Linked DNA regions of Catalinimonas alkaloidigena. The protein of the gene in region 2 interacts with the protein of the main gene of each other region in a pairwise test. Links are inferred from orthologs where the notes say so. Each region holds a gene or a part of one and is shown on either strand. Other genes may lie near its edges.

Evidence for each region.
Region 1: the proteins of rlmB (region 2) and BLR44_RS10495 interact in binary tests that used the Escherichia coli proteins (3 or more experiments, as listed by UniProt). The link is inferred for Catalinimonas alkaloidigena from one-to-one orthologs.

The regions. Positions count from the first base shown.
Region 1 is NZ_FNFO01000003.1:770,096-786,501, reverse strand. Bases 7,076-9,949 are described here. They hold BLR44_RS10495 (NAD(P)H-hydrate dehydratase), read right to left. Parts: upstream 9,332-9,949; coding sequence 7,820-9,331; downstream 7,076-7,819. Other genes in these bases: BLR44_RS10490 (hypothetical protein), read left to right, coding at 9,450-9,949; crcB (fluoride efflux transporter CrcB), read right to left, coding at 7,452-7,823; BLR44_RS10505 (hypothetical protein), read right to left, coding at 7,076-7,342. Outside these bases: tRNA dihydrouridine synthase DusB, read left to right, coding at 1-392; BLR44_RS10530 (DMT family transporter), read left to right, coding at 389-1,303; BLR44_RS10525 (endonuclease/exonuclease/phosphatase family protein), read right to left, coding at 1,287-2,405; BLR44_RS10520 (HupE/UreJ family protein), read right to left, coding at 2,442-3,032; BLR44_RS10515 (WG repeat-containing protein), read left to right, coding at 3,250-5,859; BLR44_RS10510 (LON peptidase substrate-binding domain-containing protein), read left to right, coding at 5,868-6,503; more of BLR44_RS10505, read right to left, coding at 6,509-7,075; more of BLR44_RS10490, read left to right, coding at 9,950-10,010; pruA (L-glutamate gamma-semialdehyde dehydrogenase), read right to left, coding at 10,517-12,148; BLR44_RS10475 (SIMPL domain-containing protein), read right to left, coding at 12,444-13,154; BLR44_RS10470 (DUF4136 domain-containing protein), read left to right, coding at 13,312-13,881; BLR44_RS10465 (ADP-ribosylglycohydrolase family protein), read left to right, coding at 13,970-14,923; BLR44_RS10460 (Dabb family protein), read left to right, coding at 14,962-15,267; BLR44_RS10450 (PAS domain-containing sensor histidine kinase), read left to right, coding at 15,764-16,406. UniProt on the Escherichia coli protein: Bifunctional enzyme that catalyzes the epimerization of the S- and R-forms of NAD(P)HX and the dehydration of the S-form of NAD(P)HX at the expense of ADP, which is converted to AMP.
Region 2 is NZ_FNFO01000001.1:584,031-593,822, reverse strand. The notes cover bases 218-3,217. They hold rlmB (23S rRNA (guanosine(2251)-2'-O)-methyltransferase RlmB), read right to left. Parts: upstream 2,120-3,217; coding sequence 1,316-2,119; downstream 218-1,315. Other genes in these bases: BLR44_RS02245 (GWxTD domain-containing protein), read right to left, coding at 2,092-3,217; BLR44_RS02255 (GNAT family N-acetyltransferase), read right to left, coding at 889-1,299; BLR44_RS02260 (hypothetical protein), read left to right, coding at 218-885. In the rest of the region: more of BLR44_RS02260, read left to right, coding at 1-217; more of BLR44_RS02245, read right to left, coding at 3,218-3,345; BLR44_RS02235 (zinc-dependent alcohol dehydrogenase), read left to right, coding at 3,616-4,776; BLR44_RS02230 (hypothetical protein), read right to left, coding at 4,944-5,495; BLR44_RS02225 (DUF1572 family protein), read left to right, coding at 5,752-6,201; BLR44_RS02220 (hypothetical protein), read left to right, coding at 6,268-6,873; BLR44_RS02215 (hypothetical protein), read left to right, coding at 6,932-7,324; BLR44_RS02210 (ABC transporter permease), read left to right, coding at 7,593-9,792. UniProt on the Escherichia coli protein: Specifically methylates the ribose of guanosine 2251 in 23S rRNA.

The DNA.
Region 1 (16,406 bases), on a different replicon or contig from region 2:
TCTTCGGCAACGGCGACATCGATTCGCCCGAAAAAGCGGTGGAATACCGCCAGCGTTACGGTGTGGACGGCATCATGATCGGCCGGGCCGCCATTGGGTACCCGTGGATTTTCCGGGAGATCAAGCACTTTATGGCAACGGGCGAACACCTCCCCACCCCCGACATGGCCGAACGCGTGGCGGTCTGTCGCCAACACCTCGACTTTTCGTTGCAGTGGAAAGGCCCGGTGGCAGGCCTGACGGAAATGCGCCGCCATTACACCAACTATTTCCGCGGGACGCCCAACTTCAAACCGTACCGCACCCGCCTGGTTACGTCCGACGATGCACAGGAGGTGTACGATACCCTGGCCGAAATCGGCGAGCAATTGACGTACGTGCCCCTCGGATGAGTTGGGCCGCCGCCCTCCGGACGCGCCCGGCCGTTCAGGCCTGGACACTGTTGCTCTTCCTTTCGCTGCTGTGGGGCAGTTCGTTTATTCTGATCAAAAAAGGTGTTCAGGTGTACACCCCGCTGCAAGTAGGTACGCTGCGCATCCTGGCCGCGGCGGTGTTCATGGTTCCTTTCGGAGTACCGCTGATCCGACGCGGTGTGTTGCAACAACTGAGCCGAGCACAGTGGGTTTTCCTGGTGTTTGCAGGCTTTACGGGCAGCCTGATCCCCGCCATCTTCTTCTCGATCGCCGGACAACACATTCCCAGTGCCTTGTCGGGCGCATTGAACGCCTTGACACCCCTGTTCACGTTTCTGATTGGAGCGGTTTGGTTGGGTTTACAGGTGCGGACACCCCAACTGATCGGTGTAGTTCTGGGGCTGCTGGGCAGCGTCCTGCTGCTGACCGGTGGGTTTACATTCGGATTTGCGGGACGTGTCAACCTCTACGCGGGTTTCGTGGTGCTGGCGGCGCTTTGCTACGCGGTGAACATCAGCATGGTCAAGCGTTTTTTGCACGGCGTCCGTCCTGTGCACATCTCCGCACTTTCCCTGTTGGCGGTGGGCCTTCCGGCGGCGGTAGTGCTGTTCTCGACCGACTTTGTGACGCGCACGGTGCAGGCACCGGGGGCGGGTCTGGCGCTGTCGGGTGTGCTGTTGCTGGGCGTGGTGAACACCGCCATTGCACTGATTTTTTACTACCAACTCATCCAGCTCTCTACACCCATCTTCGCGAGTTCGACTACGTATGTGATTCCGATTGTCGCGCTGGCCTGGGGACTGCTTGATGGTGAATCGCTACAGCCGGCACATCTGGTGGGGATGGTTACGGTGGTGGGTGGCGTGCTGTTGATCAATCGCGGGCGCTGAACCGGAACGTTCCCAGGGCGGGCAGGTGGTCTGAAAAGTGAACCTGGTCAAAAACCTGATAGTCTGTACACTGAAAAGCCTCGGCAGCAAACATATGATCGATACGCCACAGGGGCCACACGCTCGGAAACGTAAGCCCGATGCCTTGTCCCCCTTTTTCGAACGCGTTGGCCAGGTGCATGCGCATTTGCCAGTAGGTGTAGCTGTAGGGGGTGTCGTTCATGTCACCGCACACCATCACCGGATAGGGCGACTGCAGCATGTGCTCCCGCAAAGCCACCGTCTGGTCGCTGCGCCGGCTTAACCCATCCCGGATCTGTTCGAACCACGTATCCCGGTTTTCCGGGCGCAAGCCGTACGATTGCATGTGGACGCCATAAAAGCGAACGGTATCGCTAGGCAACGCAATGTCGGTCCAGAGATTCTGGTTCAGATGGGCCGAGATGCTGTTGGGCATCAGGCCGGACGCGATGATCGGATGGCGGCTCATCACCATCGTGCCAACGTAATGGTTGATTTTGCCCGACCGGCTCACGATGTAGGGATCGAACGCCTGGTAGCGGTAGCCGTTCTCCCGGAAACGCTCACGCATGTTGAACAGGGGCGATCCTTCGAAATCGTAGAATTCCTGAATCACTACGATGTCTGCCCCCTGCGCGGCAATCCAGGCCACTTCCTGATCGATCACCTGTGGTGACCGAGGTTCAGCGTCCTTTTCGCGGGGATGGTAGGCGTCGCGCTCAAACTGTTTCACGTTGTACGTCAACACCTTCACCTCGTCCGTCGGCAGCGGAGCGCTCCCCCCTTTTCCGAACGTCGCCCACAGGTAGGGCAGCCCCATCAGCAAAGCAAATAACAGGGGTAGCTGCGTGGTCCAGGGGCGGCGGAGCAACCCGACCAGCAACAGCAGCAGGTGCAGCAGCAAAGCCGGCAAAATGCCCAACCCGCTAACGCCGATCCACCACAGACTGCCGCCGGGCTTGATAAAAGGCATCAGGTAAAGGACCCCGTACAACCCTGCCATCAGCAGATCGCTCTTCCGTAGCTGCCGCCGGCGCCGTTGCGCAGAGCGGGAGCCGGTTACGTCACGCAATCGGTTCATCCAATAAAAATCTACGGCAACGCTCGCTGCCTTCGTTTACAACTGCTGATAAAGTAGGATGAAAGCAACGCCGGCCACCATGCCCGACACAAAAAGACTCCAGTCGTGCCGCTCGGTTTTCACAAACTGCACGAAAATGAAGGAAATGAACAAAACGGCACACACCACCACCAGTTGCCCCAGTTCGATGCCTAGGTTAAAGGCCAGCAGGCGCCAAACGATGGGTTGGTCGGGCGGAAGCAACGACCGCAAATACGTCGAAAAACCCATGCCGTGAATAAAACCAAAAAAAAGCGCCAGCGCGTACCGAAGGCGGGGCCGGTAGTTGGTGTCGGTCAGGAGGCTGCGCTGGTGACGGACAAACAAATTGGCAATGGCGGTACAAAGAATGGTGATGGGGATCAGGATTTCGATTACCTGCGGTGGAAAGCGAAACACCTCAAATGCCGAAAGCGCCAGCGTAACCGAATGCCCAACCGTGAACGCCGTCACCACCACCAGCACCTGTCGCCAGTCGCGCGAAAAATAAACGGCGCATAGGGCAATCACAAACAAAATGTGGTCGTATGCATGGGGGTCAAGAATGTGGTGGAAGCCTAACGCGAGGTAAGCACTAAATTCTGACATTCATTGTATGTTTATGCCCGGCATTGCACAGGGAAACTGTAATTGCCTCGTTATCTGACATTTCCCTTGCAAAGAAGGCAAGTTGGGTCTTCCTACGTTTCGGGATTTTAGCCCGATTTTTCAGGGTCAAAGCTATTGAAATAATCCTAACACACCCTTGCGCATCGCTCGATTTCCTCTTGCTGCAGCTTCTTGCTCACCGGCCTGGTGGCGGCTCGTGCTGACCTTGTGGACGTGCCTGTACGCCGGCTGTAACGCCCCCCGCTCGGCCCTGCATCAACTCGAAAAAGAAAAGTACGAAGCCGCCTCTAAAAAGTGGCGCAAAGTGCTCGCAAAAGATTCAGCTCAGGTAGCGGGCCTGTACGTCGCGTCGCGTTATTTCGTAGAAGCCGACACCACCGCCAACCCGTTCGACTCGGCATACCACTACATCACCGCCGCGCAGCGAGTCTATGCCCTTGCCCCGGACGAAGGGGCCAAACAGTTGAAAAAACTCAAGCTGGACAGCACCGCGCTCGACCGGCAAAAAATCAAAGTCGACAGTCTGGCCTTTGCCTACGCGCGTTCGGTGCACACCGTACCGGCCTACCAGGCCTTTCTGGATCGTTATGCCTCGGCACCGCAACGCCCCGCCGCCACCGCCACGCGCGACTCATTGGCCTTCGAAGCGGCCAAAGCCGAGGGTACCTACCAGGCGTACCAACGTTTCCTGAAACAGTACCCTGACGCCCGGCAGGCCCGCGAGGCCAACGAAATCTACGAGCTTCTGCTTTACGAAAACCAGACCGCCTCGGGCACGCTGGAGGCTTACGAGAATTTTGTGCGTCGCTATCCCCATAACGCTTACCTGACCGAGGCCCAGCGGCACATCTACGCCCTGCGCACCGCGCCCCATACCCCCGAAGCCTACGCGCTTTTCTACGCTGACTACCCGCACGCACACGTGGCTCCCCACGCGCTCGAATGGCTCTTTTTGTTCCACCGGGAGGAAGGTACGCTGGAGCAGTTCGCCAATCAGTACAGCCTACCGTCGGCCGACAGCATGTTGATCCGGCTGACCACCGCCACCACGCAACTGTTGCCGATGCCGGCCAACGCCCGCTGGGGATTTATCGACGAAGCAGGCCAGTGGCGCATTCCGGCTCGTTACGACGCACCGACCGACGAATACCGCTGTGCAGAAGTCGATGCGCCGTATTTCGTACTTCATCAGAACGCGCGCGCCGGGCTGGTCGACCGGGCGGGCAAACCGCTGACGGCTTTCCGCTACGACCGGCTGGAAGCCCTGCGTCCCGGTATCTACCGCGCCGAACGCGGCGACAGCGTTGGTTTGGTGACCGGGGCCGATGGCGAAACCATCCCGTTGCAGTTCGAAGACATCAGTTTGGTCGGAGGCTTTCTGGTCCGCGCCGAAACAGGCGGGCAAGTACGGTTGTTAACGCTCCAGGGACACAACGTCCTGAAAGGCACGTTTGAGGACATTTCGATGGAAGACGATCAGCTGCTGGTGCGCCAAAACGGGCGCTATGCGGTGTTGCGGTGGACGCAACTCCTCAACGACCTGCAACAAAACCGCGCACCGCGGCCGCAGTTCCAGTTTCACGAAGTGGTGCCGCAGCCGCAGGAATCGTTTCTGGTGCGCGTCGGCGACCGTTGGGGGGTGGTGAACGCCCGCCTCAAACCCATTGTCCCCGTCACGGCCGATGCCGTAGAATACACGCCCGGCGGTTGGTTGGTGCAGAAAGACCAGCAGTACTTCCTGATGAACCGCGATGGGCAGCCGCTGCATCCGCAGGGGTTCGAACGGGTGATCTTCAATACACAATTCTATGGCGTGAAGGTGGCCGGACGCTGGGGCGTTCTGAACCAAGCCGGTGCGTTTTACAAAGAGCCCGCGTACGACTCAGTACAGTTTCTGGCAGAAAACATTCTGCTTCTCTCGCTGAACGATAACCTTTTTGCTGCGTTCGGGCAGGACAAAATGGTCAACTTCAACCGGTACCAGAAGGTAGAGGTGCTGACCAACAAGTTTACGCTGGGCGCCAACGAAACTCCGGTTTACCTGCTGCTGGCCACCGACGCCGCAGGCCGTCAGTCGCTTTTCAACAGCCAGGGAGAGCAGATTATGGCCTCGCGCTACGACCGCATCGCCCTGCTGGGCAACCAACTGCTGATGGCGGAACGCAACCGAAAAACGGGCATCTACGACCTGCAGGGCAATACTATAGTCCCGGCACGTTACGACGGAGCCGGCTTTTTCAACGGCCGGGTCATGTTGCTTCAGCGTGGAAAATTCGGGATGTTTGACCCCACGTTGCAGCACCTGATTCCGCCGCAATACGAAGCTACCCTTCGCCCGCTTGCTGAATCAACCAACGCGTACATTGCGTTAAAGAAGGGCAGCTACGGCCTGATCGACAGCCAGAACCATCCGTTGATTCCGTTTACGATGGACGAAATCCGGCACTGGACCGAGGGCATTTCTTTGGTACGGCAAAACGGCCGGTGGGTCTTCTGGGAATGGGGCAAGAACGAAGCCGCTTCGGAGCCGATGGATGCCATCCGATTTTTGCGCGAAACGCCGGAAGAAAGCGTGCTGCGTGTGGAGCGTGGCCTTCGGTACGGTGTGCTGAGCAGTGTATACGGTGAGGTGTTGCCTGTCCGCTACGAGGAAGTCATCGACCTGGGGCAGGACCGGCCGTTGTACTTTGCGGCGCTGCAAGCCGAAGAGGGCCAGTACCATGTCGATTACGTGAATGCCGAAGGCGTGCCTTTTCATCAGGTAGTCGTCGACGAAGAAACGTACGATACCCTGATTTGTGAATAATCTGACTTATGACCACCCTTCTCCCTTTCTTTCCGCTCAATCTGGTTGTCTATCCACAGGAAGCCCTGAACCTGCACGTTTTCGAACCGCGCTACAAGCAGCTGATCAGCGACTGTCTGCAGGAAGAAAAAACGTTCGGCATTCCGGCGTATCTCGACGAACAGGTGTCCGAATACGGCACGGAAGTGCGCATCCTTTCGGTGGAAAAGCGCTATGACGACGGGCGGATGGACATTCGCACCGAGGGCGTCCGGGTGTTTCTGTTGCAATCGCTCGACAATCCGATGGCCGACAAGCTCTACGCCGGTGGGGAAGTGCGTTTTATGCCCGACCATACCGACGAAGACCCGAACGTACGCGCGGCGCTCCTGTTCAACGTCGAGCAACTGTACTCGCTGCTGAACCTCCGCCCCGAGTTTCGGACGACGCCCGACCGGCTTCTTTCGTACGAAATCGCGCACAAGATCGGTTTGTCGCTGCACCAGGAATACGAACTGTTGAAGTTCCGCAGCGAAACCGAGCGGCAAACGTACCTATCCGAGCACCTGAAGCGCACGCTGCCGGTGGTGTCTGAAATTGAGCGGACCAAAGCCCGTATCCGCATGAACGGCCATTTTCGGCACCTCGATCCACTGAATTTTTAGCTTCTTCAATACCGCTTGTAGCCGTAGGTATCCATCATGAGGGGCTTGCCTTCGGCATCGTACGTAATTTTTTCGGTGGGTAGTTTGCGGTGGTCGTACTTCAGCACCTCGCGCGTTTGCAAAACGCCCTGATCGTTGTAATAGCGCGCTTCGATGCGCTGGCCTTCCTCGTTGTACCGGTATTCGGCCAGCGGCGTGGCGTTCTCGTCCGGGCGGCGTAACTCCATACGGCGGATCTGCCCTTCGTCGGTCAATAGGAATCGGTGGTCGTACACCAACTCTTCGTCGACCGTAAACAACTTCTCGAAATAAAACTTCCCGGTGGGGTCAAAATAGCTGTTGGTAACGTGGGTCGGTGCACCGAGCTGATTGCGGCGCAACAGCTCACGCTGGTCTCCTTTGTACACCACTTCGTCGAGCATCGCCACCCGCTTTTCGTCTTCTTTGTAGTGCATGATGCGGTACAACTGCCCGTTCCGGTACAGATGCCGTTCCTGCACTTTGCCCCGCCCGTCGGTGATGATGCACTGCATGGGCACCCCACGCTTGCTGTAGTCAAACTTAATCTTGGCTTTGCCGCCCGCGTCGTAATCGGTGCGCTCCACCAAATTTCCCCGCTTGTTGTAAACCTCGGTCCAGACCAACTCGCTCTGTTTGTCCAAGCGCCCACGGGCGTCGTACCGATGGCGGTACAGGTGCACTTCTTTTACGTTGGCGCCTTTGTAGTACTGCTGGAGCTGCCAATCCCATCGGTCGGGCGGATATTTGGGAAGGCGCGACGATTGGGCGTGCGCGGCCACAAACCAGAACATAGCGAGGAGCCACCCTACTGTTTTCATGGAGAAAGAGCGATTACGAACAGATCAGTTAAAAGATTGATACACAGGTCAAAAGAACTGTGGCATAAAAGTTATCCAATGCCGGAGAATTTTGTAGTCGAATCTTTTTTTACCACTGGCGCCCCAGCCACATGCCCGCCGCCGTGGCCAGTAGCCCCAACCCGAGGCTCACGCCCATGTACAGCAGCGCGCCGCCGGGTCGACCTTCGCGCAGGAGCAGCAGCGACTCGTACGAAAACGTGGAAAAGGTGGTAAAGCCACCGCAGAACCCCGTTGCCAACAGCAGCTTGGTCGGCAGTTCCCACTGTTGCCGGGCGGCGAGGACCAGAAAGACGCCGATCAGCAGACACCCCAGCACGTTGGCCAGCAGCGTCCCCCACGGAAAGAAGCCCGGCCACCAACGTTGGGCATACAGGCTGATGCCGTAACGGGCCATGCTTCCGAAAAAGCCGCCCACGCCGACCCAAAGCAGTAGTTTCATGCGTGGTTAAGTTGTTCGAAGGCGTGGCCTAGTTGTTCGATCAGATCGGTAGCGGTCATGGCAATCATGCCGTTGTGCTGAGCCGCCAGATCTCCGGCGGCACCGTGCAGGTACACCCCGAGTTTGGCGGCTGTAGCGGAGTCGTATTCTTGTGCCAGGAGGGCCGTCAGGATGCCCGTCAGCGCATCACCGCTCCCTCCTTTCGCCATGCCCGGATTGCCCGTAGTATTGAAATGCACCTCCCCGTTCCACAGCACGACGGCCGTGTAGGCCCCTTTCAGCACGATGACGCACTGGTAGCGCTGCGCAAACTCTTTGGCGCGCGCCAGGCGCTCGTAATCGTTCGCAACCGGCCCAACCAGCCGCTCAAACTCTTTCGGATGGGGGGTGAAAATGCTCTGGCGAGGTAGTTTAGCCAGCCACGCCTGGTTTTCGGCCGTAAGGTTAATGGCGTCGGCGTCGATTACCATGGGGCTGATCATCTTCTCGATCAATCCGCCCAGCGCTTTGGCCGTTTTGAAGTCTTTGCCCAGGCCGGGCCCCACGCCGATGGCATCGTACGCCCCGAGCGGCGGAAAATCCGACACGATTTTCTTGTTGCTGCCGGCCGTCATCACCATCACTTCGGGCAGGGCCGTTTGCATGATTTTATAGCCGCATTGCGGAATGAGCGCCGACGTCAGACCCGCCCCCGCCCGCAGGCAGGCGTGTGCACTCAGGACTGCCGCCCCGATTTTTCCGTAGCTCCCGGCAATCAGGAGTGCGCGGCCAAAGTTGCCTTTGTGCGAAAAGCGCGTACGCGGCTGCAGAAGTGCCCGTGCGGCGGCCGCATCGGTATAAAACCAGCTTGTTTCAGTCTGTTGAATGACTTCCGGGTGCAGCCCGATGTCGCCGACGTACCACTCGCCGACGTATTGCGCGTTGCCGGGCAACAGAAACGCCAGCTTCGGGAATTGAAACGAGAACGTTGCCTCGGGTTTAACAATCACGTCGCCAGAGCCGTTGGGCCGATCGGCAAACAAGCCCGAAGCGATGTCGACCGCCACCGTGGGCAGTTTAGTGCGGTTCAGGAACTGAATCAGTTGCGCCGGAAAACCTTCGACCGGGCGGTCCAGCCCCGAGCCGAACAGCGCGTCGATCAGCAGCGCGTCGTCCGGCAACGCCACAGGCAACTGCTCTGCACGTTCCAGCAGGGTGACGGTCGTGAGTTCCTGTAGCCGTTGGAGGTTGGTTTCGAAATCGTCCGAGCCCTGCGCTTTCAACTTCATCACGAAGCACTGCACCGTGTAGCGCTGCGCTTGCAACAAACGCGCAATGGCCAGGCCGTCGCCCCCGTTGTTGCCCATGCCACAAAAGATCGCTACCGGCCGCGACGCGGGGTAATGCTGCACAAACCAGTCGGTAAACGCCTGCGCGGCTCGTTCCATCAGATCGATGGAAGCGATGGGTTCGTGTTCGATCGTGTAACGATCAAGCGCCCGGATCTGCTCCGCAGTAAAAAGTTTCATGAAGGAGGCTTCGTTAAATCGGCGTTCAAGTTAGGCGACAACCCTTCCGCATGCAAACGAACAGGCGTTCGACAGATCAACGCGTTATGGTTACCTTTGCCTCACTTTCCGATGATGTATGTCCCGATCCCTTTTGTTTCTGCTTATTTTGACCATAGGCGGATGCGCAAGCAAAAATCAAAGTAACGTGCCGGCCGAGCCCGAACTGGTCGATACCGTGGTGTTTGAAGAAGAACCCGCCCCTACGGTGCCGAGTGTCAGCAAAACTGAGCTTATTTTCTTACCCGATACTGCGACTACCTTCCGGGGCCTGAACCTGGGTGCCAGCCGGCAGGAGGTGTTGCAGATGGAAGCCGACAACGCCCCTGAGGAGCGAACCGACCGTCTGTTGGTTTCGCTCGACCTGGACAGCACCGAACTCGCGGATATTATGTACATCCTGGACGAAAACGACCAGGTGAAGGGCTTCAACATTCAGGTCTACCTCCGTAACGAAAGCTCGCTGCGCGACATGCAGACAGAATTACAAGCGTACTTCACCCAAAAATACGGCGCTCCCCGCGCCAAACAGAACGATTACGTCGAATGGTCGCTACCCGAACAGGAGGCGGTGCGGATGGGCATCATCAACGAGGGAATCGACAAGGGCATTGAGATAGAAATTGGCGCAGGCTCGTAACAACTTAAATACTATTTTAATTTTTCGCTAAAACCTTACATAGCCAAGGTGCACTTGGATTTATGTACCGTCTACTTTATTCCGAAAATTGTCCGACTGCCCCCGATTTGAGCGCGGGTAGCACCTCACGATGCTCCAACCCACTCTCCTCGCACTACTTCCTGATTACCACTCCTTTACCACAACCCGTCACGCCAAATCACCCCAGGATCAGCCTACGTGAAGGCCCTTGCGCTTTTGCACTATGTGCATAAGAAATAACCCTTATCTACATAAATCAGGAGAATAAATGAAATTTTTCCTCCTAACGTGCACCAAACATTGCGACCGTGGGGTCACGGGCTGATATCAAAAAATTGATAATTTACGTAAACAGACTACATTTGTCACTGTAGATTTATTAACAGTCCCCGTTAATTATTTCTGCACTTTATGGTTTATGATACAAAAAAAGCGCCGCTGTTATGCTGCGCCTTTTTTTTGCCATAAGGGTTATTTTCCTTACGTTATTCTTCCGCCAGGAAGGGGTAGCGGTAATCGGTCGGCGGCACGAAGGTCTCTTTGATGGCACGCGCCGATACCCACCGCAGCAGGTTCAGCATCGAGCCGGCTTTGTCGTTGGTACCCGACGCGCGGCTGCCGCCAAACGGTTGCTGGCCTACCACCGCGCCGGTCGGTTTGTCGTTGATGTAGAAATTGCCGGCCGCGTTTTTCAGTCGCTGCGAAGCCAGCTCCACGGCGTAGCGGTCTTGCGCAAAAATGGCACCGGTCAGGGCGTAGGGTGACGTATCGTTGACCAGTTGAAGGGCCTCTTCGAACCACTCGCTTTCGTATACATAGATCGTCAGGACCGGACCGAAAATCTCTTCGCACATGGTGGTAAACATCGGATCTTCCGTAACCACCACCGTAGGCTCAATAAAATACCCTTTCGATTTATCGCACTTCCCGCCGGCGATGATTTGCGCCACCGGCGACTCGTTCACCTTCTCGATGTAACCGGCGATTTTATCAAACGCACGCTCGTCGATAACGGCATTTACGAAATTGCTGAAGTCTTCGACGCCCCCCATTTTGATCGTTTTCAGGTCGTCGAGCAGGTAGCGTTTTACGTCGCCCCACAAATTGTTCGGAATGTAGGCGCGCGACGCCGCCGAACACTTTTGCCCCTGAAACTCGAACGCACCGCGAATCAGCGCGGTAGCCAAAGCCTTGGGTTCGGCCGATTTATGCGCCAGCACAAAATCCTTTCCGCCCGTTTCTCCCACAATGCGCGGGTACGTCCGGTACTTGCCGATGTTCGCTCCGATGGTTTTCCAGAGCTGCTGGAAAACGCCTGTGCTGCCCGTAAAGTGCAATCCGGCAAAGTCGGGATGGTTGAAAATGATATCACCAGCCACAGGGCCGTCTACATAAATCAGGTTGATGACGCCATCGGGCAGGCCCGCCTCGCGAAACACGCGCATCAGGACCTGTGCCGCATAGATTTGGGTATACGCCGGTTTCCAGACCACCGTGTTGCCCATCATGGCCATCGACGTGGGCAGGTTGCCTGCAATGGCCGTAAAGTTGAACGGCGTGAGGGCGAACGTAAATCCTTCGAGGGGGCGGTATTCCATCCGGTTCCAGACGCCCGCGCCAGACTCGGGTTGCTCGGCGTAGATCTGGGTCATGTACGCCACGTTGAACCGCAGGAAGTCGATCATTTCGCAGGCCGAGTCGATTTCGGCCTGGAACGCATTTTTGGACTGTCCCAGCATGGTCGCCGCGTTGACTTCGGCCCGGTACGGCCCCGCCAGCAGATCGGCGGCCCGCAGGAAAATAGCCGCCCGATGCTCCCAGGCCATGTCCTCCCACGCGGCTTTGGCACCCAGCGCGGCGTTGATGGCCTGTTCTACGTGCGACGCATCGCCTTCGTGAAAGTAACCCAGCACATGCTGGTGATCGTGCGGCGGCGAAAGCTTGTGCCGGGTGTCGGTCCGCACCTCTTCTCCACCGATGTACATCGGAACGTCCAGTTCTTTCCCGCGGGCTTCCTGCAACGCCTCTTTCAGCGCCTGACGTTCGGGACTTCCCGGCGCATAGTCGAGCACGGGTTCGTTCTGTGGAAGCGGTGGGTTGAAAAATCCTTTTAACATGATCGAAAAAATTTACGGGCGGCAAAGGTAGCAAGATTTGCCCGCTCCGGACACCCGGCTTCCGGGCTTGCCGAGGTGTCCGCTCCCCCCTCTGGTAAAAAATCTAGGCCCGAAGGTTTGGAGAACAGTGGCGTAATACTAATTTTGTACGCCCAAACGGAGAATGTAGCTCAGCTGGTTAGAGCGCCAGATTGTGGTTCTGGAGGTCGCGGGTTCGAAACCCGTCTTTCTCCCTTCGCTAAAAAAGGCCCTGGTGAACTGCCAGGGCCTTTTTTGTTGCGTTGGTTTCCTTCTTTTATTGAATGGCAAACACGGTACGAACCTCATAACGCAGCTTGATGGTTTTGAAATCGATGGGCGGGGCGGCGGCCGCGTCGGCTTCCATCGCCATATTGGCGACCCTCATCATCGGTTGCGGACCCGAGTAGCCGTTGTCGATTTCCTGAATTTCCTGCACGGGCCCGACTTGCTCGTCGATAGCGGCCAGCAGGTAGGTCGCCTTTTCGCGGGCGGCTTTTAATGCTTCGATTTTTACTTCCCGGCGAAACGTTTCGATCTGGCTGTGCGAATAGGACAACACGTCGGTTCGGTCGATGCCTTTGTCGTCGATGCCCGCCAGAATCTCGTTGATCTTGTCAGGCGTTTTTAATTTCAGGCGATACTGCTTTCCTGTTAAGAAATTTTTTTCTTTTTGCTTTTGCCAGTAATTTCGAAATCCCTGAACGTCTTCTATCCGTAGATCATTTGGGTCGACGCCTGCACGTTTCACGGCTCGCTGAAGCTGATTTTCCAGCTGGTCGATGGTGGTTTTGTTGGTTCCGTTCATGTATTCGCGCAGCGAGATCAGAAAATAAATTTCGTCGGGCACTATCTCACGCTCGGCGCTTCCTGTTACTTCAATTTTTCGGAGAGAAGCTTGTTCAGAAGTCTGAGCAAACACGGTTGATGTCAGAAACAGCACCAGGAAGACGGCATAAAAAGCACGTCGGTAGTGTATTGATCGCATAATCGTAGTAAAAATGGTTATGTACCGGGGCAGGTAGCAAAATGCGGGCCGAACATCGTGGCCTCCGGTGAGTTGTAAAGTCTGATGTACGTAGTGATAGCGGTTTTCCAATAAAATATTTATATTAACTGGCTTACTTTGACAAATTCCTTCCGTCATGAAAATCATCTACTCTTCCCTCCTATTTTGCACTTTTATCGCGCTATCCGGGTGTTTTGGCTTCCGTAATTACATGGTCGAATCGGACTACAGCTACTACGGGCGCTTCAAGAAGTATAAAACGTTCAACTTCTTTACCGAGATGAACTCCAGCGCCATTTCGACTGCCGAGGATACGCTGATCCGGGAGCTGATTCAGCAACGGTTGCAATTGCAGGGGTACCAGATGGACGAAAGCAAACCGAACCTGATGGTGGCCTATAAGATTTTCTACGACAACTTCAACTTTAAGGGATACAACCAGCCGCAGATCGATCAGTGGGCTAAAACGGAAAACGAAGACGAGACGTACGATCCGGTCAAGTATAGTTTGCGTGAAGGCACGCTACTGATTCTGCTCTACGACAACAAGCGTGACAAGGCCATCTGGCAGGGCTATGCGTCCGGCCTATTTGGCGACCAGTACGCCGTTGCTAGCCGACGCCACATCCGCCGGGCGGTGCGCTCGATTTTTGATCAGTACCAGTTCCTGGCCGAAGGATTTGCGGTAGAAAACAAAGGCGAATAGACCTTTCTTGCCTTCTTTTGTAGTGAGCCGACACCTTGTCGGCTTTTTTATAGGTATCTGTCACTTCCCGTCTTAACCGCTGATTAACGTGTCCGACGACGCTTTACGCCTTTCTCGCTACCGGGCTGCGCTTCTGGGAACTGCCCTGGGCGATGCGCTGGGCGTTCCGGTGGAAGGCAAAAGTCGGGAAGCGCTGCGCAGTGCTCCCATTACCGAACCGATGGGCAACGGCGTGCACCAGCAACCGCCCGGCACGTGGTCGGACGACAGCGCCCTGACGTTCTGCCTGGCCGAGAGTCTGGCGCAAGGCTACAACCTACACGACCTGGCGCAGCGTTTTCTGCGCTGGCAAACCGAAGGGCATTGGTCGGCACACGGCACGGCCTTTGGCATTGGCCAGACCACCCAAGCAGCACTGCAACGCCTGCAGTCCGGCGTTTCGCCCGTAGAAGCGGGCGGCCTTGAGGAGCAGCACAACGGCAACGGCTCGCTCATGCGCATCCTTCCCCTGGCGTTTTACCTCGACGATCTTCCCGTGGCGCAACGCTACGAACGTACGGCGGAAGTATCGTCGCTTACACACGCGCACCCGCGCACGCTGGTGGCCTGCTTTTGTTACCTCGAATTGGCGCGCCAGTTATTGCACGGGCAACCGCCCGACCGCGCCTTTTTCGCCATGCAGGAGGTTTGCAACGACTACCTCGATACCCTCGACCTTTCGTACGAGGAGCGAGACCGGTTCGAACGGGTGTTGATTCTGGACATCGGCCAGTTGCCCGCCGACGACATTCAGTCGGATGGTTACGTAGTGCATACGCTGGAGGCCGCCTGCTGGTGCTTGCTTACGCAGCCAGATTACCGCACTACCGTACTGACCGCCGTGAATTTGGGAGACGACGCCGACACTACGGCAGCCGTGGCCGGGGGCCTGGCGGGCATTGTGTACGGTGAAGCGGCTTTACCGGAAGCATGGCTCGCTCAACTGGCGCGGCGGGAGGAGATCGTGGCGCTGGCCAATGCGCTGGGGCCGCCGCTTGCGTAAAGTTGGTATCTTGCGACCCCACAAACCCCCTTTACGCTATGTTTGTCCATCACGTATTTTTCTGGCTCAAAAGCCCGAACGACGCTACAGTCCGTGCAGAATTTACAAAAGCGCTGCAGGAACTCGTTACCATCAGCACCATTCGGCAATCGCACATCGGCATACCGGCCGCGACCAACCGCCCCGTCGTCGACAACACGTACGCATTTTCGCTGCTCCTGATGTTCGACAACAAAGCCGACCACGATGACTACCAGGATGATCCCGACCATCACCGGTTCATCGAACGCTGTTCGGCCTGGTGGGAGCGCGTGCAGGTATACGACGCAGTAGAAACTGATTAAATAAAAAAAGCCCGGTTTCTGACCGGGCTTTTGCCTGCTGTACCCAGAGCCGGGGTCGAACCGGCACGGTGTTGCCACCATGGGTGTTTGAGACCCACGCGTCTACCAATTCCGCCATCTGGGCTTAATGGGGATGCAAACATAGAGAACATTCCTCAGTTCTCAAACTATCGCACTCAAGCGATCGCTTTCCTGGTTCTGAAAAAGCAATTTGCAGAAATGTACCAAGTCGCACTTGTGTAACATTTTCAGGATTTTTATATGATTTCTATAAAAAATTGCTCCTACTGCTCTTGAGAAGGAATACGACTTTTCGCGCTACAGCGTTAATAGTAGTGTAATTGAATGGATAAAAACCGCATTCTTAAGATTTATTGAGCCTTTTCGCTCCATAAAACCACGCACATTCATGCTTCGACGTATTTTTTCTATTGTTTAACTATTTAAATAATTATTTTGATACCGTAACTTTCAATCGCTCAACCTGATTACCCTTATGACTGCACGGCCCTCTTCTTCTTCTCTCTCTCCTAGCAGTCCTGGCTTTGAGGATGAGTTGGCAAAGGCCCGGCAGGAAATCGCATCGTTGAAAGCCACAAATGCCTCGTTGCGGCATCGGTTACGTGACAGTCAATCGGCGCTGTCTTCGCCTCCTACCAGTTTCCCCCACAGTGTATTGCAAGTGTCGGCCGACAGAATCATTGTACACGCCCAGGGACACAACGTTTTCTCGAAACACCGACATATTTCAGAGCTGATCGGGCAACCGTTCTTACAACAACCGCGTGGGTTACGCCGGCATCGCTACTTCGTCGAGCATGCGTTGCAGGGGCATTTTCAACACAAAGTCTTTGCAGAAAAAACAAAATCGTACCACTTCTGGTACCTGCCGCAGGTACATTTCCGTAAGGTCACGGGCGTAAGCATCATCGGGCAGGTAGACATGGAGCCCTCGGCTTACGAGCAACTCACCGAAGGCGGGTGGCTTTACGATTATGCGACGCATACGCTCGTCTGTGCGCCGGAAATGCTTCGCTTACACGACCTTGAGCCTGCTGTGCACGAAGATGCCTTAGCAAAAATTTTGGCACGCGTGCATCGGGAAGATGCCGACCGAGTTACCCTTTGGTTCGCGCAAC
Region 2 (9,792 bases):
GAGCACACCATCGCGCCGTATGTGTTCGGGACCGCAACCGCCTTGCTCATCGTGGCAGGGGTTCTCATCATGGGCCTGACCGGCGGTGACCAGTTCCGCTACCTGTCCACTTTTACTCGCACGCTGGGTTCCCTCTGGGGTGTGGGCTTGCTCTTGTTCTGGGCCGATTTTGCCATTACCCTTTATCTCGCGCGGCAGGAACGCCTGCGGCTGCATCGCCACGAGCTACTCAAGCGAGGTCTGGCCCTGGTGTTTCCGCCGCTCCGCATCGGCAGCCGCCACATCATGGACATCCGGCGCATCTGGCTCCCGTTCTGGGGATGGTGTGAAGCCAACGAACCCCTTCTGGACCGGCTGCGCAAGGCGTTCGGCATTCCGATGATCGTGATTGCGATGTTGATTATTCCGGTCTTGATTGTCGAGTGGAAGTTTATGGAAGATGCTCAACAGCGTTTCCCAGCGGTCGACTGGAATTTCCTGCTCGAAATGGTGCAGGCCAGCATCTGGATCGCCTTTACATTCGAGTTTCTGGTGATGTTTTCGGCTTCGGACGAGAAAGTTGACTACTGCAAACGCAACTGGATCGATCTGCTGATCATTTTTCTGCCGCTGGTGTCGTTCATCCGTACGTTCCGCCTGGCGCAAGTGGCCCGCGTCAAGTACCTGGCCCGCACCTGGAAATTGCGCGGGGTGGTGACCAAAGCACGGCAGGGCTTCATCGTGGCCGATTTCTTCCGGCGTCTGCTGACCGCCCAACCCCACAACCGCGCCAAAACCCTCCGCAAAAAACTACGCGACAACCGCCGCGAACGCGAAGCGCTCGAACGCGAGTTGATGGAACTGGCCGAACACACCTACGAGGCGGAAAAGAAGCGCAAGAAGTAGCAGTTAAGAACGCATCCGCTCCATCAGGAGCGCAGGATCATGCACTTCCTGAAATCCGTGCTGTCGGTACAGGTCGTGTGCGTCTTTGGTGGCTAGCATCCAGCGTTTGACTAGCTGCAATTCAGGGTGCTCCACGATGGAGCGCACCAGCAGTTTGCCCACGCCCTGTCCCCGAACGTCCTCCAACACAAACACGTCGGCCAGCCAGGCAAAGACTGCATAATCCGTCACCACACGGGCAAAGCCGACCTGCCGCTCGTCCTGATACGCCCCGAAACATAACGAATGTGCCATGGAAGTTTCTACCTGCGCCCGCGTCCGGTTTTGTGCCCAGTAGGAGCGCTGCGATAGGTACGCGTGGATCATGCCGACATCCAGCCGGCTACGGTCGGTCGACACATAAAAGGAAGTCACCTAGTTAGGGGGAATTTTACGGGACGACGGTGTTCAGGCGCTGACGCACTGCCTCGTACGTCGCAATTCCGGCCGCCACCGAGACGTTCAACGAACTGACTTTGCCCTGAATCGGCAAACGTACCTGTTCGTCACTTTTCTCCAGCAGCTCCGGTTGAATGCCGTCCTCCTCGGAACCGAGCAACAGCGCTAACGGTCCGCTCAGGTCCACTTCATACAGCAGCTTGTCGGCCTTCTCGGTACAGGCCACCACACGCACCCCCCGCGCCTGCAACTCTCGGATGGTTTGTGCCAGGCGTGGCACCCGACAGACGGGCAGGTGACTGAGCGCCCCCGCTGAGGTTTTCAGCGCATCGCTGCCGATCCGCGCTCCACCCCGTTCGGGCAACACCAACGCATCGACTCCGGCGCATTCGGCCGAACGGGCGATGGCGCCGAAGTTGCGCACGTCGGTCACGCGATCCAGAATCAGCATGAGGGGGTCGTGCCCCGCCTCGTAGGCCGCATCGATTACGTTTTCGAGCGACGCGTAGGCGATGGACGAAATCAGGGCGATAACGCCCTGGTGATTCTTCCGGGTAACGCGGTTGAGTTTTTCGATCGGCACCCGTTGCACAGGCACGTGCCGCTCGCGGGCCAGCACCAATACTTCGGGCAGGGCCACTTCGTTTTTCAGGTCCTTCTGGACCAGAATACGCTCCACTTCCTGATCGGAACGGAGCACTTCCACTACGGCCCGCAGGCCAAACACCACGTCACGCCCTACGGGCGAGGCTTCCGGTGCGGTGGGTCTTATCTTCGGACGATTCCTTTTCTCCACTGTTCGACGCTTGCATACCAGACCCGGTCAAATTCGTTATACCGGACCAATTCATAATTCTCGTCGGTAAAAATAGTGGGTCTTTTCAGGAACGTAAAATAGACTTCGGGCATACTGGCGCTTTTTTCGTAATACCACTCCTCGCGGTCGTTGTAGCGCAGCATTTTTTGGGGCGGCCCGAAGATGATGTAGGTCATGCCCTGGTCAGTCATCCACCCTTGTTTGAACGTGGTAAACAGTGCGTTGGCCTCCTGCACGCGGGTATAATATTCGCGGATCATGCGGCGAGCGTACTCGCGATTATTATTGCTAAGTTTTAGCCAGAAGGCATCGAGGGCCAACTTCGGATTTTCGGACGACAGCAGTTTTTCGCGCTCTTTCCGAGTAGTGATGTAAATAAGCGGCTCGATCAGTTCCGTAGCGCGGGTGACGCGCGGGAAACGGTTGGGGTTCACGACGAACGAAAAACCCTCGCGCGAGTTGGTGTCTTCCTGAGCGAAGTACAACCCGTCGGCCACAAATTTCATCACCTCGCCGGGGCGTAGCTGGTAAGTCTGCGTCTCTTCCGGGCGGTTTTTGATGGAGTTGGTGATGGCCATCGGCGGCAAAGCCGGACGGAACGCATCACTGAAGTAGCGGACCATCAGCGGCTGGGCATCGTTTCGCAACGAGCGGATCACCACCGTGTCGCGCGTCGTCACGTACGGACCGGCCGGGTAATTATGCCGAATCGGGAACAGGGCGTACTTCGTTTTCAGGTCTTCGTCGGCGAACGAAATCGGAATGTCGAACATCACCGCTTTGCCGCTTGCCTTCTCGGTTGCGGTCAGCACCATCAGTGCCGAAGGCGTTCCGATTTTGGCCAGCGGAAACGAAACGTGGAACGTACCGTCGCTATTCCGACCATGAAAACCTGAAAATTCGAGCGAAGGAACGGAGACAATGGTCTCTTTGCTCCGGTAGCTGGGCGTAATGCGGTACGAAAAGCCATAGCGCTCGTTCAGCGTCGCCAATGTGGCGTCGTCGCCCAGTTTGCTAGCCTTGATGTCGAGGAACACGCGCATTTGCCCCCCTTCGTCCAGCACCTTGCTGTCTACCTGGAGGGGCGTCTCGGCGCCGTAGCGGTACGAAAGGTCGGTTTTGCTGAGGCGTTCGTAAGGACTACAGGCCACCGCGCCCACCAACAGCGCTCCCCAGATCCAACGCGAGTATCGTTTTATATTCATATAGCGCATCACGTATACTTAGTAACGTACAAAGGCGCGAAGAAATTTCGCGGTTTTTGGCGAAAAGCTTCGCCCTTCTCAAAGATAGAAAAAGCCGGCATGCCCGGGGGGCTCTCCGCCGGCATTCCGCTGCGCGAGTTGCTAACTTCCTGCGGACCAGGTTTTTGCAACCCAAAGCGGCCCGGCGCGTTTGTAAGGATACTTTTCTTCATCAGACTTCTGGTCTGGTTATGTCACAACTATTCATCACATCATTCCCCAACCCTGCGTATGAAAGCCCTGGTTTACCATAAACCCAAAGACGTTCGTGTCGATACCGTGCCGGACCCGGAACTGAAAGAGGCCCGCGATGCCATCATTCGGGTAACGTCCACGGCCATTTGCGGTTCTGACCTGCACATTTACAACGGTAAAATTCCCGATACCCAGAGCTTTGTGGTGGGTCACGAGTTCATGGGCATTGTCGAAGAAGTGGGTGCGGGTGTCAATAACCTGAAAAAAGGCGACCGCGTGGTGGTGCCGTTTCCCATTGCCTGCGGCCACTGTTACTTCTGTCAGCAGGCCCACCTGCCCACGCAGTGCGAAAATTCCAACCCTGAATTTTACGGCCCCGACGGGGGCCTGACCAAAGGCAAAGGGGGCGCGCTGTTCGGCTACACCTCCATTTTCGGTGGGTACGACGGCGGCCAGGCCGAATACGTCCGAGTTCCGTACGCCGACTTCGGGCCACGCAAAGTGCCCGACAACCTGACGGACGAACAGGTCCTGTTCCTCACCGACATCTTCCCTACCGGCTGGGCAGGCGTCGACTGGGCCAACCTGAAGGGCGGCGAAACCGTGGTGGTTTTTGGCTGCGGCCCCGTGGGCATCATGGCCCAGAAAGCAGCCTGGTTGCAGGGCGCCGCGCGGGTGATCGGCGTCGACATTCAGCCGTATCGGCTCGAAAAGGCGCAGAAATCGGCGGGATCGGAAGTGCTGAACGCCGCCAAAGTCGACATTCCCAAAGCCGTGCGGGACATGACCAGCGGGCGCGGGGCTGACGTGTGTATCGACGCCGTCGGGATGGAAGCCGACCGGAACGTCCTGGAAAAGGCCTTATCGGTGGTCCGCACGCAGGTCGGCACGATCAAGGTGCTGGAAAATGCATTTTCGACCGTACGCCGGGGTGGCACCGTGACGTGTGTGGGCGTATACATGACCAACTATGACAATTTTCCACTCGGCCAGATGTTCGACAAGGAGATCATTTTCCGGGGCGGGCAAGCGCCGGTGCAGACGTACATCGACCACCTCCTGGACTTGGTCAAACAGGAAAAAGTGAAACTGGACGACATCATTACCCATACCCTGCCGCTCGACCAGGCCGTGCACGGCTACGAGATTTTCAACAACAAAGAAGACAACTGCCTGAAAGTGGTCCTCAAACCCTGAATAGATGCAAACACAAAAAAGCCGGTTTCTAGTGCAGAAGCCGGCTTTTTTGCTAGGAAGGGAACAGCAGTGCAAAAACCGACTACTTCTTTCCGAAGCAGTCGGCTCCAAGCAACCCATGGATTTTTTGCAGTCCCATGGGGGGCTTAGGATCACTCGCTCTATACTCAGAACTTTAGGGCGACGCCACCGGTCAGGTACCCCAGGGCACCGCGACCGACTTCGGCGTAGACACCGACGTTGGGGTTGAATTGGTAGCGGGCCCCCACTACCGAGCCACCGCCAATGCCGGCACGCCCCCGAAAATTGCTGTCGTTGGTGTAATAGTAGGGCCGAAAATCGAGCCCCAGCAACACACTGACGTAGACATCTATATCTGTATCGTCCAGATCCGTATCCAGGTATTCGTTCAGAATGGGAAACAGGTGGGCCGAACCGCGCGCCCCTACGGAAACGTAGTTCCAGCCGTACCAGCGCGCATAGGCCAGGTAAGGACCAACGCTGATAAACTCGTGCACGCCTAACTCGAGGGCCGCGTTCAGCGGCAGGAACAACGCGGCGTTGCTGTAGTACCACGAATAGCCGTATCCGTACCGGCCAATCGAAACACCCGCCATCAGGATGTTATCGCCCTTCGCGTACGACTGTGCTTGTGCGTTATGCGGTACTGCTGCAAACAGGCCCATCATAACCACCAAACAGATAAGAAGTTTCTTCATAAACTTGAAAAAAAGGTAATTGTGCTTGGAGAATGATTTGATGGTTCAAATGTAAAAAGTTCGGTCAGACATCTTTTGTAAAAAACCGACATCCCAGCGAAATTTTCCGGGTTTTTAGGGAGTCTGCCGAAACGTCCGGCCCCGGCTACTGGCTCGACCGGGTCCTCTACCGCAGAACCACCAAGAAGATTTCGGCCCAATCGGTATACTACCTTTCTGCATAAATCCTATATTCAGGCCCCAAAACAAACCTTCTATGATTGCGGCATTGCACGAATTTTTTCGCCGTGGCCTGGATCAACTCCGGGAAGAGATCGGCGCGTATCCTGACGAGAACTTCATCTGGCGCAAACTCCCCGGCACCACCAACTCGGCCGGGAATCTGACGCTCCACCTGCTGGGTAACCTCAACCACTTTGTGGGACAGGGCCTGGGCAAAACGGGCTACCAGCGCGAACGCGAACGCGAGTTTACCGAACAGGACGTTTCCCGCGAGCTGCTGTTGCAACGCATCCAGTCGACCCTCGACATGATGGAAGAAGTGTGCCTGGACCTGGAGGAAGAACAATTGCCGTACGCTTACCCGGAAGAGCACAACGCCGGGCAGGACCAGAGCATCGGTTTTATGATGGCTCGCCTGCTGGCGCACTTTCATTACCACCTCGGGCAAATCAACTACCACCGTCGGTATTTTGTGGCGGCGTAAGCCTTCGCCCCGCCCATGGGGTTTTGCGTGTAAATCATTACTTTGAACCACCAACCTCCTATCGCCATGCGCTACTCCTCTCTGATCTTCGCTTTTGCCGTTGTCGCCGCCAGTCTGCCGGCCGCCTGCACACAGGCGCAATCGATTCCCAACAAAGAACAGCAGATCAGCGCTGCACTCCTGGCGGCACCCGAGCCGGAACGTGCGGAAGCCACCGTATTGGGCTACGATGCCCAGGGCAAGGTGGTCACGCTGCGCGAGGGCACCAACAGCCAGATCTGCCGGGCCGATGACCCGAACCAACCCGGTTTCGAAGTAGTGTGCTATCACAAAGATCTGGAGCCGTTTATGGCACGCGGTCGGGCCCTGCGCGAGGAAGGGAAAAACGGCAGGGAACTGTTCGACATCCGGGAAGCAGAAGCCAAAGCGGGTACGCTCAAGATGCCCACGCACCCCGCCACACTGCACATTCTGGCCGGAGCCGATGCCCAATACGACCCTGCCACCAACCAGGTAACGGGCGCCAATTACCGCTACGTCGTCTACATTCCGTTCGCCACGGCCGCGTCGACCGGCTTGCCCGAGCGACCGACGGTGCCGGGTGGTCCGTGGATTATGGACCCGGGTACGCACCGCGCCCACATCATGATCACCCCGCCCGCGCAAGAATAACCGACTTGCTGGCGTTATCTTTGCGGTGACTTCAACCTGACAAGACCAACTTCATCGTATGAAATATCTACTCGCCGTAGCATTCTGCCTGCTTTTCCAGGCCGCTACGTTTGCCCAGGACCAACCCGAATGGAAAGAGATGCAAGCGTTCCACAAAGTGATGGCCCAGACCTTCCACCCCGCCGAAGAGGGGAACATGCAGCCCATCAAGACCCGCGTCGACGAGCTGGTCAAGGCGGCGGTCGCCTGGCAACGTGCCCCCCTGCCCCAGGGATATAACGAAGCGGTGTCCGAATCGCTGGATGCGCTGGTGACTACGGCCAAAAAATTGCGCAAGACGGTGCGAACCGAGGCTTCGGACGAAGAGATTTTCGCCGATTTGGACGACCTCCACGAGCGTTTTCACGAAGTGCAGGAGAAGTGCCACGACGGCGAAGAACACACGCACTAAGCGAAAAGCAAGCACAAAAGCAAAGGGGACGCTGCGATGACAGTGTCCCCTTTGCTTTTTAGAAGTGCCTTTAAAGAGCAAGACCAGGACAAATCTGCAGATTCCCACTCATTCTTCCTTGCAACGCTGCCGTCCGAAACCGGACGCGAGTGTCCATGCACGAACGTTCCGCCAACACACTTCCAAATAAAATCACTGATTATCAAATAGTTACACAATACGCACGATAGTTGATAGTACGACTTACGTCCCACCCTATACGACCCGCATGTTCTACAACTACTGGCAGATTATCCTTCGGCAGTGCCTTAAGCACCGCGCCTACACCCTGATCAACGTAGTTGGCCTGACGGCGGGGCTGGTCACCTGCCTGCTGGCTTTCCTCTACGCTCACCACGAGTATTCGTACGATCGCTTCCATCAGCACCACGAACGCACCTACCGCATCATCAGTCATTACCGTTCCCAGTGGTACCCCGTGCTGGGATTTCCCGGTTATGCAGACGCCGACGCAGCCCAACAGCAGGAAAAACTCGACTACCTGCGTGCCCTGCCGGACATTGAGAAAGTCGCTCAGTTCGCCGTCACAGGCGATCAGGAAAACTTTATTACCACCCGGGAGAAGACGTTTGCCCAGAAGCACATTCTCTTTACGAATACGGGACCTGCCTTCCTCGATCTTTTCACCTGGACGTTTCTGGAAGGCGACCCGACCTCTGCGTTTGCCCAACCCAACAGTGCGATCCTGACAGAAACGGCCGCCCGGCGTCACTTCGGCGAGACGTATGCAGAGGCGGCCTTAGGGCACACCATTCGCCTGGACAGCATCGACTACCGCATCACGGGCATTATCGCAGATGTGCCAGACGTTTCGCACGTTGGGTTCGAGATGGCGTTAAATCCCGCCCGGATTCCTGCCTGGGGGGCCTACACCTACGTGCGCAGCCGACCCGAGGTCACGCCCGCGCGCCTGGCTACGGAAATCACCGCCGCGTTGCATCGCCAGAATCCGGCGCGCGTCGACGATCCGCTCGTCAAAGGCGAACAGGTACAACGCCTGGCCGACATCCACCTGCGTTCCAATGTTCTATACGAACTCAAGCCCCCCGGCGACGTGCGCTATTTTTACCTGTTTGCGTGGATGGGCGCGGTGATTCTGCTCATTACCCTCATCAGCTACGTCAACCTGTCGGTAGCCGTTTACCACGGCCGCCACAAAGAAGTGGGCCTGCGCAAAGTGCTGGGCGCACGCCCCTGGGAACTCCGCGTGCAATTTTTGTGTGAAGCGTTGTTTTTCGCGCTGTTAAGCTGGCTGCTCGCCCTCGGAGTGATCGACGCCCTCCTCCCTGCCTTTAACCGTCTGATGAATCTGGAACTGATCAACCTCTACGTCCGCGACTGGCGCTTCGTACTGGCTCCGCTGGCGTTGGTAGTGCTCATTGCCGGACTGGCGGGTCTTTACCCTGCGCTGCTGCTGGCCGGACAGCACATCGTCGGCCTTTTCCGACCCAAACAACACCCCAAACGCAACGCCCGGCTGCGTCGGGTACTGGTCATCAGCCAGTTTACGCTCATCATTAGTCTGCTGGGCGTCACTTATATCATCAACGATCAGTTGCGTTACGTGCAACGAAAGAACCTGGGGTTTGTGCGGGAAGGGATCGTGCAGATTCCGCTAGAGGATGTCGACGTCTACCAACGTCTGAAACAGCGGCTGGTGCAGGAACCGGACATCCACCAGGTAGGCAGCGGTCTGTTGCCCGGCAGTGCCACGTTCAATCATATCGATTACGTGCCGGAAGGATTTCAGGTGGTGATGGACGATGCGCATACCCTGTATATGGACGTCGCCTACTGGCAGGTATTGGGCATGGACAGTGCCGCCCTGTCGGCAGCGTTGCATCCTGGTGCGCCGGAGCAACTGTTTTACATCAACGAGACCGCCGCCCGTCAGTTCGGCTGGGACGCGCACAGCGCGGTCGGCAAAACGATTGTGCTGGAACCTTCGTGGGAAAACGGGGCCTTGGGCGAGGGCATTCCTAAAACCGTGGCCGGTGTTCTCCCCGACATTCACTTTTTTTCGCTGCGCCAGAAGGTGGGGCCCCTGTTCTATGAAGTAGCCCAGGAGCCCCGGTGGGTGGAGCAGATGGTGGTCCGGTTCGATGCCACGCAGACTTCGCAAGTGCTCTCCCTACTGGAACGCGAATACCAAGCACTGGTCAAAGAGGCCCCGTTCAGCTACGAGTTTCTGACGGAGCGCCTGGATCAACTGTACGCGCAGGAACGAGACATCTCTCGACTGACGCTCGTTATCAGCGGCATCGCCATGGCACTGGCGCTGCTGGGCCTGCTAGGGCTGGTAGCCTACCTGGCGCAAACCCGCACCAAAGAGATCGGCGTGCGCAAAGTACTGGGTGCCTCGATCGGGCAGGTGTTGCTGCTGCTGAACCGGGAATTTATCGTGGGAG